3 regions of the Bacillus cereus group sp. MYBK79-1 genome follow, and region 3 is predicted to be linked to each of the others. Evidence: predicted binding sites of a transcription regulator. Region 3 holds the regulator's gene; each other region holds the start of a gene.

Region 1 (3,217 bases), on a different contig from region 3:
ACGTGCGCCGAAGAACTGCATTTGTTTACCAATTCTCATTGCAGATACACAACAAGCAATTCCGTAGTCATCGCCGTAGTCAGCACGCATAATGTCATCATTTTCATATTGAATTGCTGATGTTTTAATAGACATTTTCGCACAGTAGTTTTTAAAGTTCTGTGGTAATTGTTTAGACCAAAGAACTGTTAAGTTTGGTTCTGGAGCTGGTCCTAAATTATCTAATGTATGCAAGAAACGGAATGAGTTCTTCGTTACTAATGGACGACCATCTAATGCCATACCACCGATAGACTCAGTTACCCAAGTTGGGTCACCAGAGAATAATTCATTATAATCAGGTGTTCTTGCAAATTTCACAAGACGTAATTTCATAATGAAGTGATCCACAATTTCTTGTACTTCTTCTTCTGTTAAAGTACCGTTTGCTAAATCTCTTTCAATATAAATATCTAAGAATGTAGAAGTACGTCCAAGACTCATCGCAGCTCCGTTTTGCTCTTTAATTGCTGCAAGATATGCGAAGTATAACCATTGGAATGCTTCTTGTGTGTTTGTTGCTGGCTTAGAAATATCAAAGCCATGAGAAGCAGCCATTTGTTTTAACTCTTGAAGTGCACGCATTTGCTCAGATAACTCTTCGCGTAAACGCATTGTATCTTCGCTCATTACACCGCCAGTTAAATTCAAATCAGCTTTTTTCACTTCAATTAAATGATCAATACCATATAATGCTACGCGTCGATAGTCACCGATAATACGTCCACGCCCGTATGCATCTGGAAGACCAGTAATTACACCTGATTTACGAGCCGCTTTCATTTCTGGTGTATATGCATCAAATACACCTTGATTATGAGTTTTTCTCCAATCTCTAAAAATACGACTAAGTTCTTTATCCATTTCGTATCCATAAGATTCACAAGCCTGTTCCGCCATACGAATACCACCATATGGTTGTAAAGAACGTTTAAATGGTTTTTCAGTTTGGAAACCGACTACTTTTTCAATATCTTTATTTAAATATCCTGGTTCATGTGATGTAATAGAAGAAACAATTTTTGTATCCATATCAAGAACGCCACCGTTTTCACGTTCTTTCGTTGTTAAATCCATTACTTGATCCCAAAGTTGTTTCGTTGCTTCAGTTGCTCCCGCTAAGAAAGATTCATCCCCTTCGAAAACGTTTACATTATTTAAAATGAAATCGCGAACATCAATCTCTGCTTTCCATTTTTCACCTTTAAAGTTTTCCCATGCGTTTTTAACATTTTCTAATACTTGAGTCATCCTAATCTCCTCCATTTTTGATTAGTACAGGACTAAGATTTTTTATATAACAGCTTACACACTTAGAATACTACTTTTTTGCTAAAGTGAACGAAATAGTTGTGACATGTTTGTGAAACGTTGAGCAAACTACTATATGCATAGTGTTAACTTCAATTAAAAGTCTTTATAATTAACCCTTTCCTTAATTGTATTTTTTTGGTATCCTTATATACGAGTCCTATTTTGTAATACAAGAACAATACCCATTGTAGAGCTGTAATACTCTTATCTCCTAATCTGTTATAGTTTTTATAACAGAACAAAAAAGTGTACATATGTTGTACACTTTTTTTGTTACTACTCTAAAACATCTCTTTTTCTATTCCCATCATAGAATCCACCACGACTACCTTCTAATACAATTAATTGCTCTAATCCTTCTATATGATCACCTATAATTCGCAAGACAGCTGGAGGATGACCTATTTTTGCAAAATGCTCACTGGGACGAATACGGTTCATCTTATCAACCTCTACACGACTTACACACGCAATCTCGAACCCTGACAGAATAGCTTTCACTTGGGCTACACAAGGTGAAAGTAAAGATCTATATCCGATTTCTTTCAAACACTTATGACTAAACGCATTCGGTACAGCAATAAGTGAGCCTACTCCTAGATCTTTTCTATCACAAGCTAAATTTAATGCATATTTAAATGCAGTTACAAGGTGAAGCGGTACTCTTAAATCTAAATAATGATTTAAATCATTTAATGCGACATCCACTCCATCTGCAATAGCTTTTGCGAAAGGATATAATTCCCTAGCTGGAATAACAAAGTCACCGTCTATAAACAGCACAATATCCCCTTTTGCAAAGTAAGTTCCAAGTGAACGCCCTACATCGTTTCCAAGCGCTTCTTTATATACAATTGTTGTTGCTCCCTTTTCTTTTGCAATCGTTGCTGTTTGATCAGACGAACCATTTACAACAACGATAATTTCAAAAGGTTCAATTTTTCGAAGTTCCTCTATAACATTTCCAATTGTTTTTTCTTCATCTTGTACAGGAATAATGACCGATAATTGCTTTCCTTTATACAATTTAGATGTAACGCCCCATCCTTGATAAAGATCTTCGAAATCTAAAGTATGATAAACACTATCTCTTTTCCTATTGCCATCATAATACCCTCCGCGCTCATCGCTACCTACTATTCGCTCCGCTACAGCTTCTATATGATCACCTATCATCCGTTTTTCAGATTGAGAAAGACCCGTGCCATACGCAGCATGCTCGGTCGGACGAAATTTATTCGGGGTAATAACGTCAATTGCACAATGACGACTAATTCTCCATTTGCTTTGTACTAGGCGTAAATGAGCCACAATAGGATTAACAAAACATTCATATCCAATACTTTGAACAATCTCTCTCGTCAACGCATGAGGTACAGATAATAAAGAATCAATTTTTAACTCTTCACGCTCTAATATTGCATTTAATATTTGACGCCATACTGTCACGGAGTGCGGTTTTTGTTTCTTTAAAAATAATGCGTCCAAATTATTTAAAACGATGTCGGCCTGATCATGTAAAACCGGATTCAGGAATAATTGTAATTTTGAAGTTGGAATAGCAAAATCACCATCTATAAATAGTAGTACATCACCTATCGCGTGTTTTGCGCCGACTGCACGTCCAACATCGTTCCCTAGTAGCTCTGTATACTTGATTACTTTACACCCTAAACGATCAGCAACCTCTTCTGTACCATCATGACAACCGTTTGCTACTACAATAATCTCTACTGGATTTAATCCTTTTGCCGATTGAATAACGTCTGAAATCGTATCTGCTTCATTACATACAGGTATAATAATCGATAGCGACTTAGCCATTGTTTTCTTCACGAAACCACTTAATAGTTTCTTTCAATCC
Region 2 (3,217 bases), on a different contig from region 3:
AATACAAGTAATAGTCTTCCATTCGTAATCAGCTTATATTGATCGCGAAATGATACAGACGTACCTTTTTTTAAGTTAGAAGGAATTAGCATACTGTTGGCGATTAAAGCAACAATCCCAATTGCCACAATTACCATAAACGAAGCTCTCCAGCCAAATTGTTGACCGATAAACGTTCCAATTGGTACACCTGTAATGGTCGCAACGGTTAAACCAGTAAACATAAATGCAATTGCACTCGCACGTTTATTCTCTGGTACAAGCGCAGCCGCAATTGTGGATCCGATCGACATAAAAACGCCGTGCGCAAACGCAGATACAACCCTTGCGATAAGCAACACAGTGAAACTTGTTGCCACTGCCGCAATTCCATTACCAATAATGAAAATAATCATAATCCACATTAATAACGTCTTTCGCGACATACTAGCTGTTAATGACGTTAATACTGGAGCACCAAATGCTACTCCTAACGCATATAAAGAAACGGTTAAACCCGCTGTTGTAACAGAAACATGTAGATCCTCTGAAATAGATGGTAATAAACCGACACTAATAAATTCGGTTGTACCAATTCCAAACGCACTAATTGCTAGTGCTAATAAAGCAAACATACTTCTTCGATTCGTCTGTACTGCCGAAGAAGGTACTGTATATGAATTCAATTGAACTCCTCCTTAATGCAAGAAATCCAATCATAATAGTATGATAAAAAGGCCTTTTTATCTTCTACAAACATAACTTTACTGCTCATATATGCTATTATGAATGGCTTCACTCTTTTTTTGAAGAACGCACTTTAAAGTACGATAGGTACCAAAAAGTAACATAGGCACTTTTTAGTACCGTACTACTCATTTCCCTCTTACGTATGCTATTATGGAACATATTCAACATGATAAAAAGTACGTACTTTAAAGTGCTATAGGTACTTTTTAGTAACATTTAAATTATTTAGCTTCTTTTGTTGGAGAACTGAAATCTACATTCATCAAAGGAGATTTTTATATGAAGAAATATAATATTCCCGTTGAAGCGACTTTAGAGGTTATCGGCGGAAAATGGAAAGTCGTTATTCTTTGCCACTTAACGAAAGGGACAAAGAGAACGAGTGAATTAAAACGTCTTATGCCTGGTATTACACAAAAGATGTTAACACAGCAATTACGCGAGTTAGAAGAAGATGGAGTTATTCAAAGAAAGGTATACAACCAAGTCCCACCGAAAGTAGAATATTCCCTTACAGACTACGGCTGGTCTTTAGAATCCATCCTTGATTCTCTTTGTACTTGGGGCGAATGCCATCTTGAAAAAAGGGGTAATACATCGATGCTAATTACAGAAGGTGAACAATAAAAAAAGGAAAAAATGAACATAAATTTGTCCATTTTTTCCTTTTTTTATTTATATATACGTACATTTCTTACCTTATCAAAATAATTTATGCGCTTTCATGCCTTGTCAGTACTACGTTATACGCTCAATATCAAATAATTAGGAATCATTTTTATGTTAACATAGGTGTATATAGTATATAATATAGGATATATATTATATACACTTTCCGATAAAGGAACTTTCCATTATGCGGACAAGCCATGTATCGGACAGTTCATAAATAATAGGTAGGACTTTATGGTTTTGGATTTATGATTTCAGCTTACTTGCTGGCATAAATTTAAAGGCATTTTATTGTGCTTTGTGAAACTTTGTATAAAGTTTCGCAAGCGTTTACTATCTTACCTATAAAAAATAAGAGTATTGCTATCGTAAAGGAGAATTGGAGATGCCAGAAACTATGACTCAAACAAAGCCAGAACAAGAAACTGTACAAATTTCTGCTAGCCAAGGACAACTTGATGTACTTGATCAGTTGTTAAAACCTGAGGTACAAGAATCATTAACTACACTAGTAGAACAGCTTCCAAAATTAACTGAGCTTGTTAATATTTTAACTAAATCTTATGACTTCGCTCAAACTGTTGCTACTGATGAAGTATTAAAAAGCGACACTGTTAGTGCAATCACAGAGCTTGTAGAACCTGTAAAAGATACAGTAAAAGGCATGGCTGCAACTGCTATCGAAGCGAAAGATCGTGCTGACGAAAGCAACGAAGTTATCGGCCTGTTCGGTCTATTAAAATTACTAAAAGACCCACAAGCACAAAAAATGTTCCGCTTTGTGAACGCATACCTTCAAATTAGTGCAGAACGTAACAATAAATAATTTAACTTATAACAACAATTAGTAAAGACGGGGGATATCATACTATGTCAAAACAAATTGTCATCTTAGGCGCTGGTTATGGCGGTCTTCTTGCCGCTTTAAACGTACGTAAATATTACAGCAAATCAGAAGCACAAGTTACAGTGATTAACCAATACCCAACACACCAAATCATCACTGAACTACACCGCCTTGCAGCTGGTAACGTTGCTGAGCAAGCAATTGCAATGCCACTTACAAAGCTTTTCAAAGGTAAAGATATCGATCTTAAAATTGCAACAGTTGAGTCATTCTCAGTTGATAGCAAAGAAATCAAACTAGCTGGCGGCACTACTTTATCTTACGATGCACTTGTAGTTGCTTTAGGAAGTAAAACTGCTTACTTCGGTATTCCAGGACTAGAAGAAAACAGCATGGTATTAAAATCTGCTGCTGATGCAAACAAAATCTACAAACACGTTGAAGACCGTATTCGTGAATACGCGAAAACGAAAAACGAAGCTGATGCTACAATCGTAATCGGTGGTGGCGGATTAACTGGCGTTGAGCTAGTTGGTGAGCTTGCTGACATTATGCCTAAACTTGCAAAAAGCCACGGCGTAAATCCAAAAGAAGTTAAACTTCTTCTTGTTGAAGCAGGTCCAAAAATCCTTCCAGTATTACCAGACCACTTAATCGAACGTGCAACTACTAGCCTAGAAGCACGCGGTGTTACATTCTTAACAGGTCTTCCTGTAACAAACGTTGCTGGCAATGAAATTGACTTAAAAGACGGTCAAAAACTTGTTGCTAACACATTCGTTTGGACAGGCGGCGTACAAGGTAACCCATTAATCGGTGAATCAGGTCTTGAAGTTAACCGTGGTCGTGCAACAGTTGATGCATACCTACAATCTACTTCTCACAAAGACGTATTCGTTGCTGGAGACAGCGCTGTTGTCTTCGCTCCAGACGGACGTCCATACCCACCAACTGCACAAATCGCTTGGC
Region 3 (3,217 bases):
CAACTTTCTCCTGTCTTCTATTATAATTTCAAATGAGGATTTACAAAAAAAACATAATTTACGTGAGGTTTATATCGTAGGTAGCATATTTACATGTTATCCTACCTTATCTCATACACTAGAGTTAGAAAGGATGGTTAAACCATTTGAAAAAACAATATTGGTGGGTTATCGTTACATACATTTTAATGCAGTTGTCATCCATTGCTGGATTACCGCTTCTCCTGAAAACTGGACTTTATGATAACAGGGGATTTACTAGGGAGGAGAAACTCCAACTCATAACTGGCCACTGGGCAATCATTAGTTTCTTTATTGCATTATGTATCGTACTTTGGTTACTTAGAACAGATATTCGTGACAGACGTTTAGATACAATGCGCTCTTCGGTTCCAGCTACGATCGGTTGGATTTTTATCGGGTTCTTCTTAGCATTTTTCTCGCAAAGTATTGCCGGTATGATAGAAATGCGTTTATTAGGAATTAAACCTGGATCTGAAAATACAGCGAGACTTATGGATATCGCAAGAACGACACCTTGGTTCCTTATCGTTATATCTATAATAGGACCTATTTTGGAAGAAATCGTATTTAGAAAAATTTTATTTGGTACACTTTATAAGAAGTTTAACTTCTTTATTGCTGCTATCATTAGTTCTCTCGTATTCGCAGCAATTCATTTTGATTTCACTCACTTATTGGTATACACTTCTATGGGACTCGTATTCGCTTTTTTATATGTAAAAACGAAGCGTATTATCGTCCCTATCGCAGCTCATGTTGCAATGAATACATTAGTTGCAGTTGCTCAAGTTTTAATGAGCAATGAACAAATTCAAGAAATGATTAAAGAAGCTGAAAAAATGCAAGGCTTTATCGGAGGATTTTTAGTATGAGAAACTCACCATTGTTCATGGCTGCATTGTACTTCCTTCTTGGGTGTATCTTTACACGCTTCGCCATTACGAACGTAACAGATACAATCTGGAATATGTGGACAATACTATTTGCAGTTATGGCAACAATTGATTTTAATTTGGCACTTCGCCTTATCTTAGTTAAATTCACAAAGAAAAAACAATAATAAAACGCAGAGGTCGCTTCCTCTGCGTTTTATTGTGGATAATTCTTTAAAAAGTAAACAAGTGTTTGTAACTCTACTGCTAAATCAATATGGTGAATTCTTATATTATCTGACACATTTAAGCGCGCTGGTGTGAAATTTAAAATACCATGCACGTTCGTTTCTGCCAATCTATCTGCTACAGATTGTGCTACTGTAGCGGGTACTGTTAATATTGCCACTTGTATATCAGTTGATAAACGTTCTTCTAATTCATCTAAATGATATACAGGAATGCCCCCGATTTCTGTCCCGACTTTCTCTTCACTAACATCAAACGCCATTTCAATTTTTGTATTATTGTTTTTCGTGAAATTATAATGTAAGAAAGCGGTCCCTAAATTACCTACTCCAATAAGTGCTACACGTGTTATATCATCTTGGTCGAGTGTTTCACGGAAAAATGATAATAAATAATTTACGTTATATCCATAACCTTTTTTCCCTAACGCTCCAAAATATGAAAAATCTCTTCGAATCGTTGCGGAATCAACTTTTACCGCTTCGCTCAATTCGGCTGATGAAACACGTTGCTTACCAGAAAGAGATAAGTTTTGGATAAATCGATAGTATAGAGGCAATCGTTTGGCAGTGGCCTGTGGAATTTTTTGCTGATCCATATAACCTCTCCTCTCTTCCTATCTTTATTCATATACTTGAATCAAATACAGAAGTTTAGCACTCATGAATTTCCCTGTATAATAAAGAGAAGAAGTATTCTCTCTTTATTTTAAACTATACACTATTTTTAGTATGATTGAGAAATATAAACATGGCAAAGTTAAGAAATTATTTGAGGTGAAAACATTGATTTTATTACAAGTAAACGCGCTTACGAAATTATACGGTGCAGAAACGATTCTTGCAAACATAAAATTGGAAGTTCAAACGAAAGATCGTATCGCACTAGTCGGACGAAATGGGGCCGGAAAATCTACATTATTAAAAATAATAGCTGGTGAGCTATCTCATGATGGTGGCGAAATTATAAAACCGAAAGATGTCTCAATCGGATACTTAGCTCAAAATACCGGATTAGAAACGTCTTTAACAATTTGGGATGAAATGTTAACCGTCTTTACACACTTGCAGCAAATGGAGACAAAACTTCGAAGGCTAGAGCACGAAATGGGAAAAGAAGAAAACTTTTCAAACGAGGCTACATACGAAAGATTATTAGCTGACTATGACCAATTACAATTAAATTATAAAGATCAAGGTGGCTATCAGTACGAAGCAGATATTCGCTCGATTTTAAGTGGGCTTGGCTTCCCAGTTGAAACGCACCAAACGACAATTTCTACATTAAGCGGTGGACAAAAAACACGATTAGCTCTCGGTAAATTATTATTAACGAAACCAGACCTACTTATTTTGGACGAGCCTACAAACCATTTAGACATCGAAACATTAACATGGCTTGAACAATATCTACAAGGCTATCCTGGCGCAATACTAATCGTTTCCCATGACCGTTATTTCTTAGATAAACTCGTTACACAAGTATATGAAATTTCGAATAAAGAAAGCAGACGATTTGTTGGTAACTACAGTAAATATTTAGACTTAAAATCAGCGCTATACGAGCAAGAAATGAAACGTTATGAAAAACAACAAGATGAAATCGCTAAGCTTGAGGACTTCGTTCAAAAAAATATAGCGCGTGCATCTACGACAAAACGTGCCCAAAGCCGTCGTAAACAATTAGACCGAATGGAATTATTAACAAGACCATTAGGTGATTCTAAGTCAGCTTCCTTCCACTTCGATATCGAAAAACAAAGTGGAAATGATGTTTTACAAGTAAAGGATGCAACTATCGGCTATGATGAGGATCCGATTATTGAACATGTAACGATGCGCTTAACTCGCGGGGATAGCGTTGCTTTAGTTGGTCCAAACGGAATTGGGAAATCCACATTATTAAAATCACTTGTGAATAAGTTACCACTATTACATGGTGATGTTTCTTTCGGATCCAATGTATCTGTTGGTTATTATGATCAAGAACAAGCAAACTTAACATCTTCTAAGCGGGTTTTAAATGAGTTATGGGATGAATATCCCTTGCAGCCTGAAAAAGAGATTCGCACG

What was found. Region 3 encodes Rex, which represses fermentation and respiration genes when NADH is low (regulators of the CRP and FNR family bind a similar motif). Its sites were predicted from a motif close to TTGTGAAATATTTCACAA; they were not measured.
Region 1: pflB (formate C-acetyltransferase) is a predicted target of Rex. The motif match lies at 1,401-1,418, and genes of this name have one in related genera.
Region 2: ACTFOB_RS12745 (DUF1641 domain-containing protein) is a predicted target of Rex. The motif match lies at 1,710-1,727, and genes of this name have one in related genera.

What each region holds. Positions count from the first base shown of each region.
Region 1 covers NZ_JBQAEO010000012.1:110,601-113,817, reverse strand. The annotation lists gene pflB (formate C-acetyltransferase) at 1-1,290, opposite strand, end outside; gene ACTFOB_RS18940 (glycosyltransferase family 2 protein) at 1,630-3,177, opposite strand; gene ACTFOB_RS18935 (NAD-dependent epimerase/dehydratase family protein) at 3,170-3,217, opposite strand, start outside.
Region 2 covers NZ_JBQAEO010000006.1:153,281-156,497, forward strand. The annotation lists gene ACTFOB_RS12735 (MFS transporter) at 1-614, opposite strand, end outside; gene ACTFOB_RS12740 (winged helix-turn-helix transcriptional regulator) at 1,009-1,356, shown strand; gene ACTFOB_RS12745 (DUF1641 domain-containing protein) at 1,787-2,227, shown strand; gene ACTFOB_RS12750 (NAD(P)/FAD-dependent oxidoreductase) at 2,272-3,217, shown strand, end outside.
Region 3 covers NZ_JBQAEO010000031.1:8,423-11,639, forward strand. The annotation lists gene ACTFOB_RS26075 (lysostaphin resistance A-like protein) at 147-896, shown strand; gene ACTFOB_RS26080 (YdiK family protein) at 893-1,084, shown strand; gene ACTFOB_RS26085 (redox-sensing transcriptional repressor Rex) at 1,114-1,743, opposite strand; gene ACTFOB_RS26090 (ABC-F family ATP-binding cassette domain-containing protein) at 1,931-3,217, shown strand, end outside.